Linked DNA regions of Phreatobacter stygius. The protein of the gene in region 1 binds, or shares a complex with, the protein of each later gene. Links are inferred from orthologs where the notes say so. Each region holds a gene or a part of one and is shown on either strand. Other genes may lie near its edges.

Region 1 (7,540 bases):
GGCCGCCCGCGACGCCGGCTGGGAGTTCATGGGCCATGGCTGGCACCAGGTGCCGACCCACCGCATCGACGACCAGCGGGCGATGATCGCCAGGACCGTCGAGACCCTGTCGGAATTCGCCGGCCAACCGTGCGTCGGCTGGCTCGGGCCCGGCCTCACCGAGACGCTCGAGACCGCCGATCACCTGGCCGAAGCCGGCATCCGCTACATTGCCGACTGGGTCGTCGACGACCTGCCTTGCCGGCTCGCCACCGCGAGCGGCCCGGTGCTGACCATGCCCTATTCGGTCGAGCTGAACGATATTCCGCTGGTCATGATCCAGCACCACCGGACCGGCGAATTCCTCGAACGCACGCTCGCCCAGGCCGACCGGCTGATCGCCGAAGCCAGGAGCCCGGGCCCGCTCGGCGGCGCCAAGATCCTGAGCTTCGCCATCCACCCCTATATTACCGGCGTGCCGCATCGCATCGGCATGATCGAGGATCTGCTGGCCGAACTCGCGCGGCGGCCCGAGATCTGCTTCATGCAAGGCCACGCGATCATGGACTGGTATCTGGCTTCGGGTGATCCGACCTGAACGGCCGGCGTCCCGTTATGGTCAGGCCATGGACCTGCCCGACCTTTGAAATAGAACCCGGTCGGAGCGCTCTATTGGCGGCACGGCTTCGCCGCGACCGGCGAAACCGTACTCGGCATCGAGATCGAACGCCGCCCGGGCGCTCGGCCTCAGGCCGTGCCGGTCGGCTGAGCCAGGACCAGCGCCCAGAACACCCGGTAGCGCGATCCCGGCCGGTAACCGGTGGCAAGGCCGAGCCTGGTCACCGTCGGGCTCAGCATATTGGCCCGGTGCGGCGGTGAATCGCGCCAGCCCGAGAAGGCCTCGGCGAGCGTCATATAGCCGGCCGAGGTGTTCTCGACCGCCGTGCCATGGGCATAACCCTGCGCCGACAGGCGGGCACCGACAGCGCCGGTCCTGACACCGACCTGGTCGGCATTGGCCATGGCATAGGCCTGGGCCTCGGCGACCCGCATCAGCACGGGGTCGACGCTCAACGCGCCGCGACCGTTGTTGCGCCGGTAGCCGGTGATCATCTCGGCGGCCATGGCCGCGTCGACGCGGGCGCCGGCCTCGGCGAGATTGCGATAGAAACTCGGCTGGCCCGACGGCCGCGGAACCGGCGGCGCCGAGCAGGCGGAGAGCAGGAACAGCGACCCGCCGCCGACCAGGATCTGACGCCGCACGAGAATCCTGTCAGCCGTCTTCAGCTCGCGTTCAGCCATTGAACCTTTTCCTGTGTGGGTGTCACTCATGGTGACGCGAGTGATGCGCGTGAAAAGTTAACCGATCCTGTCAAGGCTCTATCAACCCTATGGTGGTTGAGTGACGGCAGGGGACAGATTGGGAATAGGGACAGGACATCCCATGCCTTGGTATCGTTGTGAAGCGCGCGGCCTCGAGGCCGCCAGCGCGGAGAGTACATTTGCCGCAACCCGTTTTGTCGAAGCCGATGCGGCGGAGGCCGCGGCGTCGAGCGTGCGCAAGAGCGTCGGGCGCGAACTGGTTCGCCGCGGCGTCGACCCGTTGAGCGCCGAAGCCTGCGTCAAGATCGACACCGTCAAGCGCATCGATGAGGAAGATGTACCCGGCATCGTCGCGCCCGACATGACCTGGCTGGCCAGGGTCTGAGGCGAGGCTGGCCGCACGGCCGTCAAACGCCAGCCGCGAGACAGCCGTCGGCGCCCGGCGCCCATGATCGACGGCAACGATCCGGCCGGACCGGAATGCGCCAAGAGGGAATGTAGCAAGACAACGAACAGGGACGCTCTTTCGTCTCACTGAAACGGAAGGACGCCCCGGCTTGATGGCGGATTTAGGATTGCGCCTTATTGGAAGCGCGCCATCGCGGCGCCGAGCACGGCGCCGAGGTTGCGCTGGCTGCCAGCCTGGATCAGCACGACGGCCCGCTCGCATCCCGGCGCCAGCCGCTCCAGCCGCGACGCGGTAAAGGTCTGGGCCCCGCCGGTCCATTCGCCAAGCTTCACATGCGACCTGACGACATTGCGATAGGTCACCGAATTGCCGCGGTTCTCGCCGCGCGCGATCTCGACCGCCTGCCGCGACGATACCCCGAGCAGCAGGACGGTTGCCGGCGTCTCGGCGGAAACCAGCGTGCCTTGCTGGGCCGGCAGCGTCACTGTGACGGTGTCGCCGGAATAGCTGATCGTCACCGGCACGCTCAGTGCGCCGCTCTGGCCCGCCGACTGGACCATCGCCCGCTCGACCGCCGGGCGGTCCGAGCCGATGGCATGGGTGACGCCGTTGATCACCATTTGCGGCGTATAGACCTGCCGGTCGCCGCGGGCATAGGCATAGGCCTTCTGGCGTTTGGTATTGGCCGGATCGGCCAGCGTGTCGCGCCAGCCAAGATAATCCCAGTAATCGACGGCAAAGGTCAGCGCGATCACGTCGGTGCGGTCGGCAATCTCGGCAAGATGACGATCGGCCGGCGGACAGGACGAGCAGCCCTGGCTGGTAAAAAGCTCGATGACCGCGCCTACTTTGTCCGCGGCGGCAGCAGGCGCTGCGCCAAGTGAGACGAGGCCAAGTAAAAGCCCGCCCCAAATCTTTGCCTTATGCATCGGTCTTCGCCCCGATCCAAACTTAACCCTGCCCCTGCCCTGTCCTAACCCGCACCATGGGTGCAGGCGAGTCACGGTTGGGTGAGAACCACACAAGCGCGCGTGATGATGACTCCGCTGAAAGCTGAGATGAGGACCGCGGAGTTACTCCGCGGTCACCCGGTCTGATCGGTCCGCGCAGACATCACGCGACGAGGTCGCGCAACACGTACTGCAGGATGCCGCCATTGCGGAAATAGTCGATTTCATCGAGCGTATCGATGCGGCAGAGGATCGGCACCTTCTTCACCTTGCCGTCGGCAAAGGTCACTTCGGCTTCCATCTTCTGGCGCGGCTTGACGGTTTCGAGCCCCTTGATCGCTACGCTCTCGTCGCCCTTCAGACCGAGGGAGGCCCAGGTCGTGCCCTCCTCGAGGGTGAATGGCACGATGCCCATGCCGACCAGGTTCGACCGGTGGATGCGCTCGAACGATTGCGCGATGACCGCGCGGACGCCGAGCAGGTTGGTGCCCTTGGCGGCCCAGTCGCGCGACGAGCCATTGCCATATTCGACGCCGGCGAACACCACCAGCGGCACCTTTTCCTGGCGGTACTTCATCGCCGCGTCGTAGATCGGCATTTCTTCCTTCGACGGATAGTGGATGGTGTAGCCACCTTCCTTGCCGTTCGGACCCATCATGAAGTTGCGGATACGGATATTGGCGAAGGTGCCGCGCATCATCACCTCGTGATTGCCGCGCCGCGTGCCGTACTGGTTGAAGTCGGCGACATCCACCTTGTTGTCGATGAGGTATTTGCCCGCCGGGCTCGCCGCCTTGATCGAACCGGCCGGCGAAATATGGTCGGTGGTGATCTTGTCGCCGAACAGGCCGAGAATGCGCGCGCCCTTGATGTCGCTGACATCGGCCGGCTTCATGCTCATGCCGACGAAATAGGGCGGGTTCTGCACATAGGTCGAGTGATCGTCCCAGCTATAGGTCTGGCCGGTGGGCGCCTTGACCTTGGCCCAGTTGGCGTCGCCCTTGAACACGTCGGCGTATTTTTCCTTGAACAGCTTCTTGGTGACGTTCTTGGCGATGAAGGCCTGGATTTCCTTCGACGACGGCCAGATATCCTTCAGAAAGACCGGCTGGCCCTTCTTGTCGGTGCCGAGCGGCTCCTTGGTCAGGTCGAGCTGCACCGACCCGGCCAGCGCATAGGCCACCACCAGCGGCGGCGAAGCGAGATAGTTGGCCTGCACGTCGGGCGACACGCGGCCTTCGAAATTGCGGTTGCCGGAGAGCACGGCCGCGGCGATCAGGCCCTGATCGTTGATGGCCTTGGAGATCTCCGGCGGCAGCGGCCCGGAATTGCCGATGCAGGTGGTGCAGCCGAAACCGACCAGGTTGAAGCCGAGCTTGTCCAGGTCCTTCTGCAGGCCGGAATTCGACAGATATTCGGCGACCACCTGCGAGCCCGGCGCCAGCGAGGTCTTCACCCAGGGCTTGGTCTTCAGGCCCTTGGCGACCGCGTTGCGGGCAAGCAGGCCGGCGGCGAACAGCACGGCCGGGTTGGACGTATTGGTGCAGGAGGTGATCGCGGCGATCGCCACGTCGCCATGGCCAATGGTGAAATCGCGGCCCTCGACCTTGACGCGGCGCGACAGCTCGGCCGCCTTCTTGTAGTCGGTCTCCATGGCCGAGGTGAAGCCGGCGCCGACGGCTTCCAGCGCCACCCGGCCCTCCGGACGCTTCGGGCCGGCCATCGACGGCACGACCGAGCCGAGATCGAGGTCGAGCGTGTCGGTGAATACCGGATCCGCCATGCCCTTGGTGCGGAACAGGCCCTGGGCCTTGGCATATTTCTCGACCAGCGCGATGCGCTGGCTCTTGCGGCCCGATGTCGTGAGATAGTTCAGCGTCTCGTCATCGACCGGGAAGAAGCCGCAGGTCGCGCCATATTCCGGCGCCATGTTGGCGATCGTCGCGCGATCGGCCAGCGTCATGTTGTTGAGGCCGTTGCCGAAGAATTCGACGAATTTGCCGACCACGCCCTTCTTGCGCAGCATCTGGGTGACGGTCAGCACCAGGTCGGTGGCGGTGACCCCTTCCTTCAGCCGGCCGGTCAGCTTGAAGCCGATCACCTCGGGCAACAGCATGGACTGCGGCTGGCCGAGCATGGCGGCCTCGGCCTCGATGCCGCCGACGCCCCAGCCGAGCACGGCAAGGCCATTGACCATGGTGGTGTGGCTGTCGGTGCCAACAAGCGTATCGGGATAGGCAACCTCGACCGTCTGCGAGGTCTTCTTGCCGCGCACGACCTTGGTGACCTTCTCTTTCCGGGTCCAGACCGTCTGCGCCAGATATTCCAGGTTGACCTGGTGGCAGATGCCGGTGCCGGGCGGCACGACGGAAAAGTTCTTGAACGCCTGCTGGCCCCATTTCAGGAAGCGGTAGCGCTCGCCATTGCGCTGATATTCCAGATCGACGTTCTTCTTGAATGCCTTGGCCGAGCCGAATTCGTCGACGATCACCGAGTGGTCGATCACCAGATCGACCGGCACCAGCGGGTTGATCTTCTGCGGGTCGCCGCCGAGCGACTTCATCGCATCGCGCATGGCGGCAAGGTCGACCACCGCCGGGACGCCGGTGAAGTCCTGCATCAGCACACGTGCCGGACGGAAGGCGATCTCCTTGCCGGCCTTGCCCTTGTCCTTCAGCCAGGCCGCGACCGCCTCGATATCGGCCTTGGTGACCGAGCGGCCGTCTTCGGCGCGCAACAGGTTCTCGAGCAGCACCTTCATCGAGAAGGGAAGCGCTGAAATGCCCTTGAGCCCGTTCTTCTCCGCATCCTTCAGACTGTAGTAGGCGTAGCTCTTGGTGCCGACCTTGAGTGTCTTGCGGGCTTTGAAGCTGTCGAGCGACATGAGGCGAGGATCCCTTCATCCAGGAAGGCCGACATCGCGTCCGAAGCTTCGGGCGTAGTCTCAAGGAACCCAAGCGGGCGCGGCGACCAATCGCGGGCGTTATAGAGGGATTCCAATCAACCCGCCATATGGTTAGAAGCAATCATCGCGCTCTCGCCGCTCACTCTTTCGTCGCGTAAGAACGCAGCATGATGCGTCTCAATGCCGATGCCCTCACCTGCCAGCGCGGCGGCCGGATCGTTTTCCGGGATTTGAGCTTTGAAGTCCCGGCCGGAGAGGCAATCCAGGTCGTCGGCCGCAATGGCGCCGGCAAGTCGAGCCTGTTGCGTCTGATTGCAGGTCTGGTGCGCATAGAGGCGGGCGAGCTCCGCTTCGAAGGCGGCGACCCGGAAGCGCCGATCGGTGAACAGGCGCATTATTGCGGCCACCAGGACGCTTTCAAGGGCGCCCTGACGGTTGCTGAGAACCTGGCTTTCTGGACCGCCTTTCTGGGAAGCGGCAAGCCCGGCGATACAAGCGGCGCGGCGCTCGGCCGCCTTGGCCTCGATCACCTCGCCGATCTGCCCGCCAGCTACCTTTCGGCGGGCCAGCGCCGCCGCCTGGCGCTGGCCCGCCTGATCAGCGTCAGGCGGCCGATCTGGCTGCTCGACGAGCCGACCGCCGCGCTCGACCAGGCGAGCCAGCAGGTGCTGGCCGAGATCATGGCCGAGCATCTGGCCGGCGGCGGCCTGATCCTCGCCGCAACCCATGGGCCGCTCGGCATCCCGGCACGCGAACTCAGGATCGGAGAGCCCGGATGAGCTCGCCGCTCAAAGCCCTGTTCCAGCGCGACCTGAAGCTTGCCACCCGGGTCGGCGGCGGCGCCATGATCGGTGTCGTATTCTTCCTCGCGGTGGTCACCATCGTGCCCTTCGGGGTCGGGCCGGACATGATCCTGCTTGGCCGCATCGGCCCTGCGATCCTCTGGATCGGCGCCCTGCTGGCAACCTTGCTCGGTCTCGACCGCCTGTTCCAGGCCGACGCCGATGACGGCTCGATGGATCTCCTGATGATGGCCGAGACGCCGCTCGCCCTGGTGGTCATGGCCAAGGCGGCGGCCCATTGGCTCGCCACCGGCCTGCCCTTGGTCGTGGCGGCGCCCGTCCTCGGGCTCTTGATGAACGTGCCGCCGGACGCCATGGGCGCGGTGGCGCTGACCCTGTTGGCCGGCACCCCGGCGCTGACCGGCCTCGGCACCATCGGCGCGGCACTTGCCGTCAGCCTGCGCCGCGGCGGCCTGTTGATGGCGATCCTGATCCTGCCACTGACCATTCCGGTGCTGATCTTCGGGGTTGCCGCCACCAGCGCCGCGATCGCCGGTCCGGTACCGTTCGGTGCGCCCTTCATGGTGCTGGTCGGGCTGTCGCTGGCAAGCCTGGTGCTCGGGCCGGTGGCCGCCGCGGCGGCGCTGAAATCCGGATTGGAGTGACCGGCATTCGCAAGCGAAACGGCGCGCTGCATGCGCGCGCTGCGTGTACGTGCCTTGCTATCGCCGTATCCGCACGCGACATTCGCCCGGCCTGTCCCGACAGGAGGCCGCCATGCGACGTGCAGTCTTGGTTTTCGCAGTCTTGGCCCTGTCCGGCTGCGCCAGCGCACCGGAACAGGTGGTCAGCCCGCCGCCACAACCGGAAACCACCGCCTTTTGCGCCACGGCCGAGCGCGGCGCCCGCATCCGCGTCACCGCCACCAACAATTCATCGCGGCCGATGATCTGTCAGGTCACCTGCACGTTCCAGAAGCTGAACGGTGGCACCGATTCCATGTCCTGTGACGGCACCGTCGCAGGCGGCGCCAATGCCGCGCCGTTCTGCGAGAATGTCGACCGCCGCCGGCGCGTGCGTCAGCTCACCAATACCGTGGTCGACTGCACCTTCGCCCAGGCCGGCTGACAAGCCCTTACAGGACCGGCTTGGTCCTTTCCCAGGCTTCCGGCATCTGCCGGATGAAGGCGTC
Region 2 (5,182 bases), 130 kb from region 1 along the record:
GCTGCTTGGCGCGCTGGGTGTCGCGTTCGGCGATGTGAATGCCCTTGACCCCGGCCTTGGCGGCCAGCGCCGCCCAGTCGGCCTTCGACCGCGGCTGCGCAAAACTGATGCCGGCATCGGTCGCGACGTTCAGCAGCGCCTGCTTGACGAACCAGGACACCATGCCCGGATTGGCGCCGCAGCAGGACACCGCCGTCGTACCGCCCGGCGCCTTGGCACGCGCCGCCAGCACCCGCTCGCGCAGCATGTAATTGGTGCGCGCGCCGGTATCCATGGTGGCGTCGTAATAGAAGCCCGGCCATGGCTCCGCCACGGTGTCGATATAGAGTGCGCCGAGCTTGCGGCAGAGCTCCATGATCGCCACCGACGAGGTATCGACCGACAGATTGACACAGAAACCCTGGCCGCCGCCCTTGGTCAGCAGCGGCTGCAGCAGCGTCACGTAATTTTCGGGCGTCACCGCTTCCTGGATGAAGGTGATGCCACGCTCGTCCAGGAGATGCCGGTTGGTATCGGCCGGATCGATCACCACCAGGCGCGTCTTGTCGAACTTGAAATGGCGTTCGATCAGCGGCAACGTGCCGCGGCCGATGGAGCCGAAACCGATCATCACGATCGGCCCGGTAATATCATGATAGACGGGCCACTGGCTCATAAGGGTTCTCCTGAAGAGGCAGGCAGTATAACGAAGGAAAGGCCCCGGCCTTGCGGACGGGACCTGCGAATAGAGCTGGTTGCGCATTGGCCATGCGAAAGCCCTCCCGTCAACGCCTATTCGTGTGACGGCGTAATGACGGAAGCGGTGGACGCGACCTTTGGCCCCTCTGGCCGCCACCGCGAATAAGGGTATAATTTTCTCTCCAAGCTAGCGTCGACGACAACGAAATGCTGGCGGATCGCATCTCGGGAGAGGCTTCATGGCGACGAAAAAGGAACGCTCGGTCGGGGAACTCTATCGGGATGACCCCGAGCGTGCGGAGGCCGAGATCTTTGGTCGCAAGGCTGCCAAGCCCCAAGGCGGCGCCGAGGCCAAGGCCGCTTCGCGGCGCGGCTTCCTGGGCGGTGCCGGCCTCGCCGCCATGTCGGCGGCTGTCGGCGGTCCGATCGTCCACGCCGCCGCCATGCCCGGTGGTCTGATTCCCGCGGCCATGGCGCAGGCCGCCCCGGCCCAGCCGGCGGCGCCCGGCCAGGCCGCCGCTCCGCCGGCGCCCCAGGGCCCGCCGCCGCTCGACTATCCCGGCAAGGCGCGCGGCCTCATGCTGCTGCAGGACCGGCCGCTGGTCGCCGAGACGCCGGAACATATGCTCGACGATGCGACCACCCCGGTCGACCGCTTCTTCGTCCGCAACAATGGCCAGATCGCCGCCGATTTTGCCAATCCCGACAGCCATGCCTTCGTCATTGACGGCGAGGTCAATGCGCCGCTCCGCCTGACCGTCGGCGAACTCAAGTCGCGCTACCGCGCGGTCACCTATCGCCTGCAGCTGGAATGCGGCGGCAATGGCCGGTCGCAGTTCTCGCCCCAGGCTCGCGGCAATCAATGGGGCAATGGCGCCATCGGCTGCGCCGAATGGACCGGCGTGCCCTTGCGCGATCTCCTGCGCGCCGCCGGCCTGAAGGAGACCGCGCGCTTCACCGGTCACTACGGCGCCGATCCGCACCTCTCCGGCGATGCCGCCCGCCAGTCGATCTCGCGCGGCATGCCGATCGCCAAGGCCCTCGAGCGCCATACCATCGTGGCCTTCGCCATGAACGGTCAGCCGATCCCGCTGATCCATGGCGGGCCGGTCAGGCTGATCACACCCGGCTGGCCGGGTTCGCTGTCGCATAAATGGCTGACCCGCATCTGGATCCGCGACAAGCCGCATGACGGCGCCGGCATGGGCGGCACCAGCTACCGCGTTCCGACCGTACCGATCGTGCCGGGCTCCAATGTCGACGGCCGCGAGAACTTCGCCGACATGACCTCGATGCCGCTGCGCTCGATCCTGACCAGCCATGCCAATGGCGCGCGGCTGGCCAAAGGCACCCGCTCGCTGGATATTCGCGGCGCCGCCTGGGCCGGCGATCTGGATGTGCAGCGGGTCCACGTCTCGACCAATTTTGGCCAGACCTGGCGAGCCATGCGGCTGGCCGAGCCGAAGAACCGCTTCGACTGGCGCCGCTGGTCGGGCGCCATCCAGTTTCCCACCGACGGCTATTACGAGGTCTGGGTGCGTGGCCAGGACAGCTCGGGCAAATATCAGCCGCACACCGCCGGCAATTGGAACCCGCAAGGCTACGGCGCCAACTCGTTCCACCGCATCGCCATGCTGATCGGGTGACCGGATGCGTCTTTTGAGGGGATTTGCCGTCGCGCTGATGCTGGGCATCGGCGCGGCCGGCGGGCCTGCCGCCGGGCAGCAGCCGCCGGCCTTCGAGCCCCAGGCCGAGACGCCCGAGGCCTGGCCGGCGGGCGAGGGCCGCGACGAGACCTTCTACATGTGCACGGCCTGCCATTCGACCGGGCTGATCACCCGTATCGGCCAGAGCCGCGAGCAGTGGAGCGGCGTCATCGACCTGATGGTGTCGAAACACGGCATGCTGGCGCCCGATGCCAAGGACCGCGACATGTTCCTGAACTATCTCTCGGCGGCTTTCCCGCTCCGCGCCCCGGCCCAGGGTGGCGGCTGGCGCAATCCGTTTCAGCCGCAGCGCTAACGCCGGCCGGCCCCGGCACCGGACCTAGCGGGCGGCGAGCGCCGCCTCGATATGCGGCCGGATCCGGGACGCCAGCGACTGCGGCGTGATCGGCCCGACATGTTTGTAGAGAATGCGCCCGTCGCGGCCGACGATGAAGGTCTCCGGAACCCCGTAGACACCCCAGTCGATCGCCGCGCGGCCATTCGGATCGACGCCGACCAGCTGGTAGGGATTGCCGCCGCGCCCGAGAAAGCGGCGGGCATTGTCCGGCTGGTCCTTCTGGTTGATGCCGGCCATGCGGATTCGCGTATCCTTGGCAAGCTCGACCAGCATCGGATGTTCTTCGTGGCAGGGAATGCACCAGGAGGCGAAGACATTGACCACGGTCACCTGGCCCTTGAGGTCCGCGTCGGAAAAGCCGGGCCGGTCGATGCCGTCGAGCGGTTGAAGCGCGAAGGTCGGCGCTGGCTTGCCGATCAGCGCCGACGGCAGTTTCTGCGGGTCGCCTTGCAGGCCGATCATGAACAGCACGGCCAGGCCAATGAAAACGGCGAGCGGCAGCAGGGTCAGCCAGCTCCGCCGCTTGGGCGCGATTGGCGCACTGGTCTCGCTGGTCATGCCGCGTCCTTCGGTTGCGCTGCCGAGCGGCGGGTCACGCCACGCGCCGTCAGGTCGGCGAGAATGGCTGTTTGCCTGGCATGGTCGACGACGATCCAGGCAATCAGGCCGGCAATCGTCGCGACGCTCAGCCCATAGGCGGCCAGAATGAAGCCTGCATGCGGTCCCTGCATCATCACGTCCAACCCGGCCATCGCGTCACTCCCCCGCCACCAGCCCGGCACCGGCCGGCACGGCCTCGCGCTGGGCCTGGACCAGGCGGATCGCCCGCACCCGGCGGCGCAGCACCTCGTTGCGCATGGCGGCGAGGTGCAAGGTCAGGAACAGGGCCGTGAAGGCGACGGCCGAAACCATCAGCGGGGTCAGGATCGACGCGTGAACGGTCGGTCCGTCGAGCCGGAACACCGAGGCCGGCTGATGCAGGGTGTTCCACCAGTCGACCGAAAATTTGATGATCGGAATATTGACCGAGCCGACCAGCGTCAGCACCGCCGCCGCCCGGCCCGCGCGGCCGGGATCATCGACCGTGCGCCACAGCGCGATCAGCCCGAGATACATCAGGAACAGCACCAGTTCCGAGGTCAGGCGCGCGTCCCAGATCCACCAGGTCCCCCACATCGGCTTGCCCCAGAGCGAGCCGGTGGCCAGGCAGAGAAAGGTGAAGGTCGCGCCGATCGGAGCCGCGGCCTTGGCCGCGACATCGGCGAGCGGATGGCGCCAGACCAGCGTGCCGAGCGCCGAGACCGCCATCATCGAATAACACAACATCGACAGCCAGGCCGACGGCACATGGATGAACATGATCCGGACCGTGCCGCCCTGCTGGTAATCATCCGGCGCGACGAAGAACACGAGATAGCCGGCCACCACGAACAAAAGCGTGGTCACGCCGGCAAGCCAGGGCAGGGCCCGCGCGACGAGTGCCAGGAAACGGGTCGGATTGGCGAGATCGAGAAGCGCCATGATCGGCTTGGTTTAATCGCGGGAAGGACCTGACGCAATGCGGCGGATCAACCCGGCCGCCTTGCCCTGCACGCATGAGACGGGCGCAGAATAAGAAAACGGCCCGGGCGAAACCCGGGCCGTCATCGAAGTCGGGCTGGCGCCGGATCAGAAGCGGTAGTTGATGCCGGTCCGGATCTGGTGGCCCTCGAAGCCGATGCGCGGGACATCGGTCAGCGCGGTATAGGTCGCCTTCTGCAGGCTGGTGTAGCGATACTCCAGCAGCGCCGTCCAGTTGCGGGTGAAGGCATATTCGCCGCCCACGCCGGCGGTCCAGCCGGTCAGCATCTTCGACTGCGAGAAATTGCCCGGGATCGTCTCGCTGGCGCGGACATTGCCGAGCGCCAGACCGGCGGTCGCGTAGAGCAGCATGTTGTCCTGCACGGCGTAGCCGAGGCGGGCGCGGATCGAACCGTTCCAGTTCATGCTGGTCCGCACGTCGGTCGGCTGCGTGTCGACATAGCGGCGGTTGATGCTGGAATAGTTCACGTCACCGACGATACCGACAACGAAGCGGTTGATCTGGTAGTCGTAGCCGGCCTGCAGGCCGCCGGTGAAGCCGGACGCGCCGCCGAGGCTATAACCGGCATTGTTGTTGAAGCTCGACGAGAAGTTGGCGCCGATATTGGCGCCGACATAGAAGCCGGTCCAGATGCCGGCCGGGGCGACCGGCACGTAGACGGCCTCCGGATAAGGCCCGCGGCGCGGCAGGTCGGCCGCGAAGGCCGGGGTGGCGAGCACGGCGGCAGTCGCCGCAGCCCAAATGATCTTTTTCATCGTCAACTCCTGTCCCACGAACGCCACGAGGAATTTCCTCCCGTCGCGGACCGTCCCAGATCCAATGCGGTGAACAATCTATAACCGCATTCATTCAAGTTTT

What was found.
Region 2: the proteins of ccmA (region 1) and E8M01_RS11115 are in contact, whole or in part, in a solved structure (PDB 8CE8), measured with the Escherichia coli proteins. The link is inferred for Phreatobacter stygius from one-to-one orthologs.

What each region holds. Positions count from the first base shown.
Region 1 is NZ_CP039690.1:2,279,938-2,287,477, forward strand. What follows is about bases 4,764-7,540. They hold ccmA (heme ABC exporter ATP-binding protein CcmA), read left to right. Parts: upstream 4,764-5,736; coding sequence 5,737-6,345; downstream 6,346-7,540. Other genes in these bases: acnA (aconitate hydratase AcnA), read right to left, coding at 4,764-5,545; ccmB (heme exporter protein CcmB), read left to right, coding at 6,342-7,013; E8M01_RS10450 (hypothetical protein), read left to right, coding at 7,126-7,476; E8M01_RS10455 (glutathione S-transferase family protein), read right to left, coding at 7,484-7,540. Outside these bases: E8M01_RS10415 (polysaccharide deacetylase family protein), read left to right, coding at 1-577; E8M01_RS10420 (CAP domain-containing protein), read right to left, coding at 727-1,281; E8M01_RS10425 (hypothetical protein), read left to right, coding at 1,424-1,687; E8M01_RS10430 (DUF1223 domain-containing protein), read right to left, coding at 1,885-2,640; more of acnA, read right to left, coding at 2,825-4,763. UniProt on the Escherichia coli protein: Part of the ABC transporter complex CcmAB involved in the biogenesis of c-type cytochromes; once thought to export heme, this seems not to be the case, but its exact role is uncertain. Responsible for energy coupling to the transport system.
Region 2 is NZ_CP039690.1:2,416,539-2,421,720, forward strand. The notes cover bases 2,382-5,182. They hold E8M01_RS11115 (heme ABC transporter permease), read right to left. Parts: upstream 4,264-5,182; coding sequence 3,499-4,263; downstream 2,382-3,498. Other genes in these bases: E8M01_RS11100 (hypothetical protein), read left to right, coding at 2,382-2,700; E8M01_RS11105 (DsbE family thiol:disulfide interchange protein), read right to left, coding at 2,725-3,300; ccmD (heme exporter protein CcmD), read right to left, coding at 3,297-3,494; E8M01_RS11120 (outer membrane protein), read right to left, coding at 4,411-5,079. Also shown: E8M01_RS11090 (homospermidine synthase), read right to left, coding at 1-655; E8M01_RS11095 (sulfite oxidase), read left to right, coding at 918-2,324; more of E8M01_RS11100, read left to right, coding at 2,329-2,381. UniProt on the Escherichia coli protein: Required for the export of heme to the periplasm for the biogenesis of c-type cytochromes.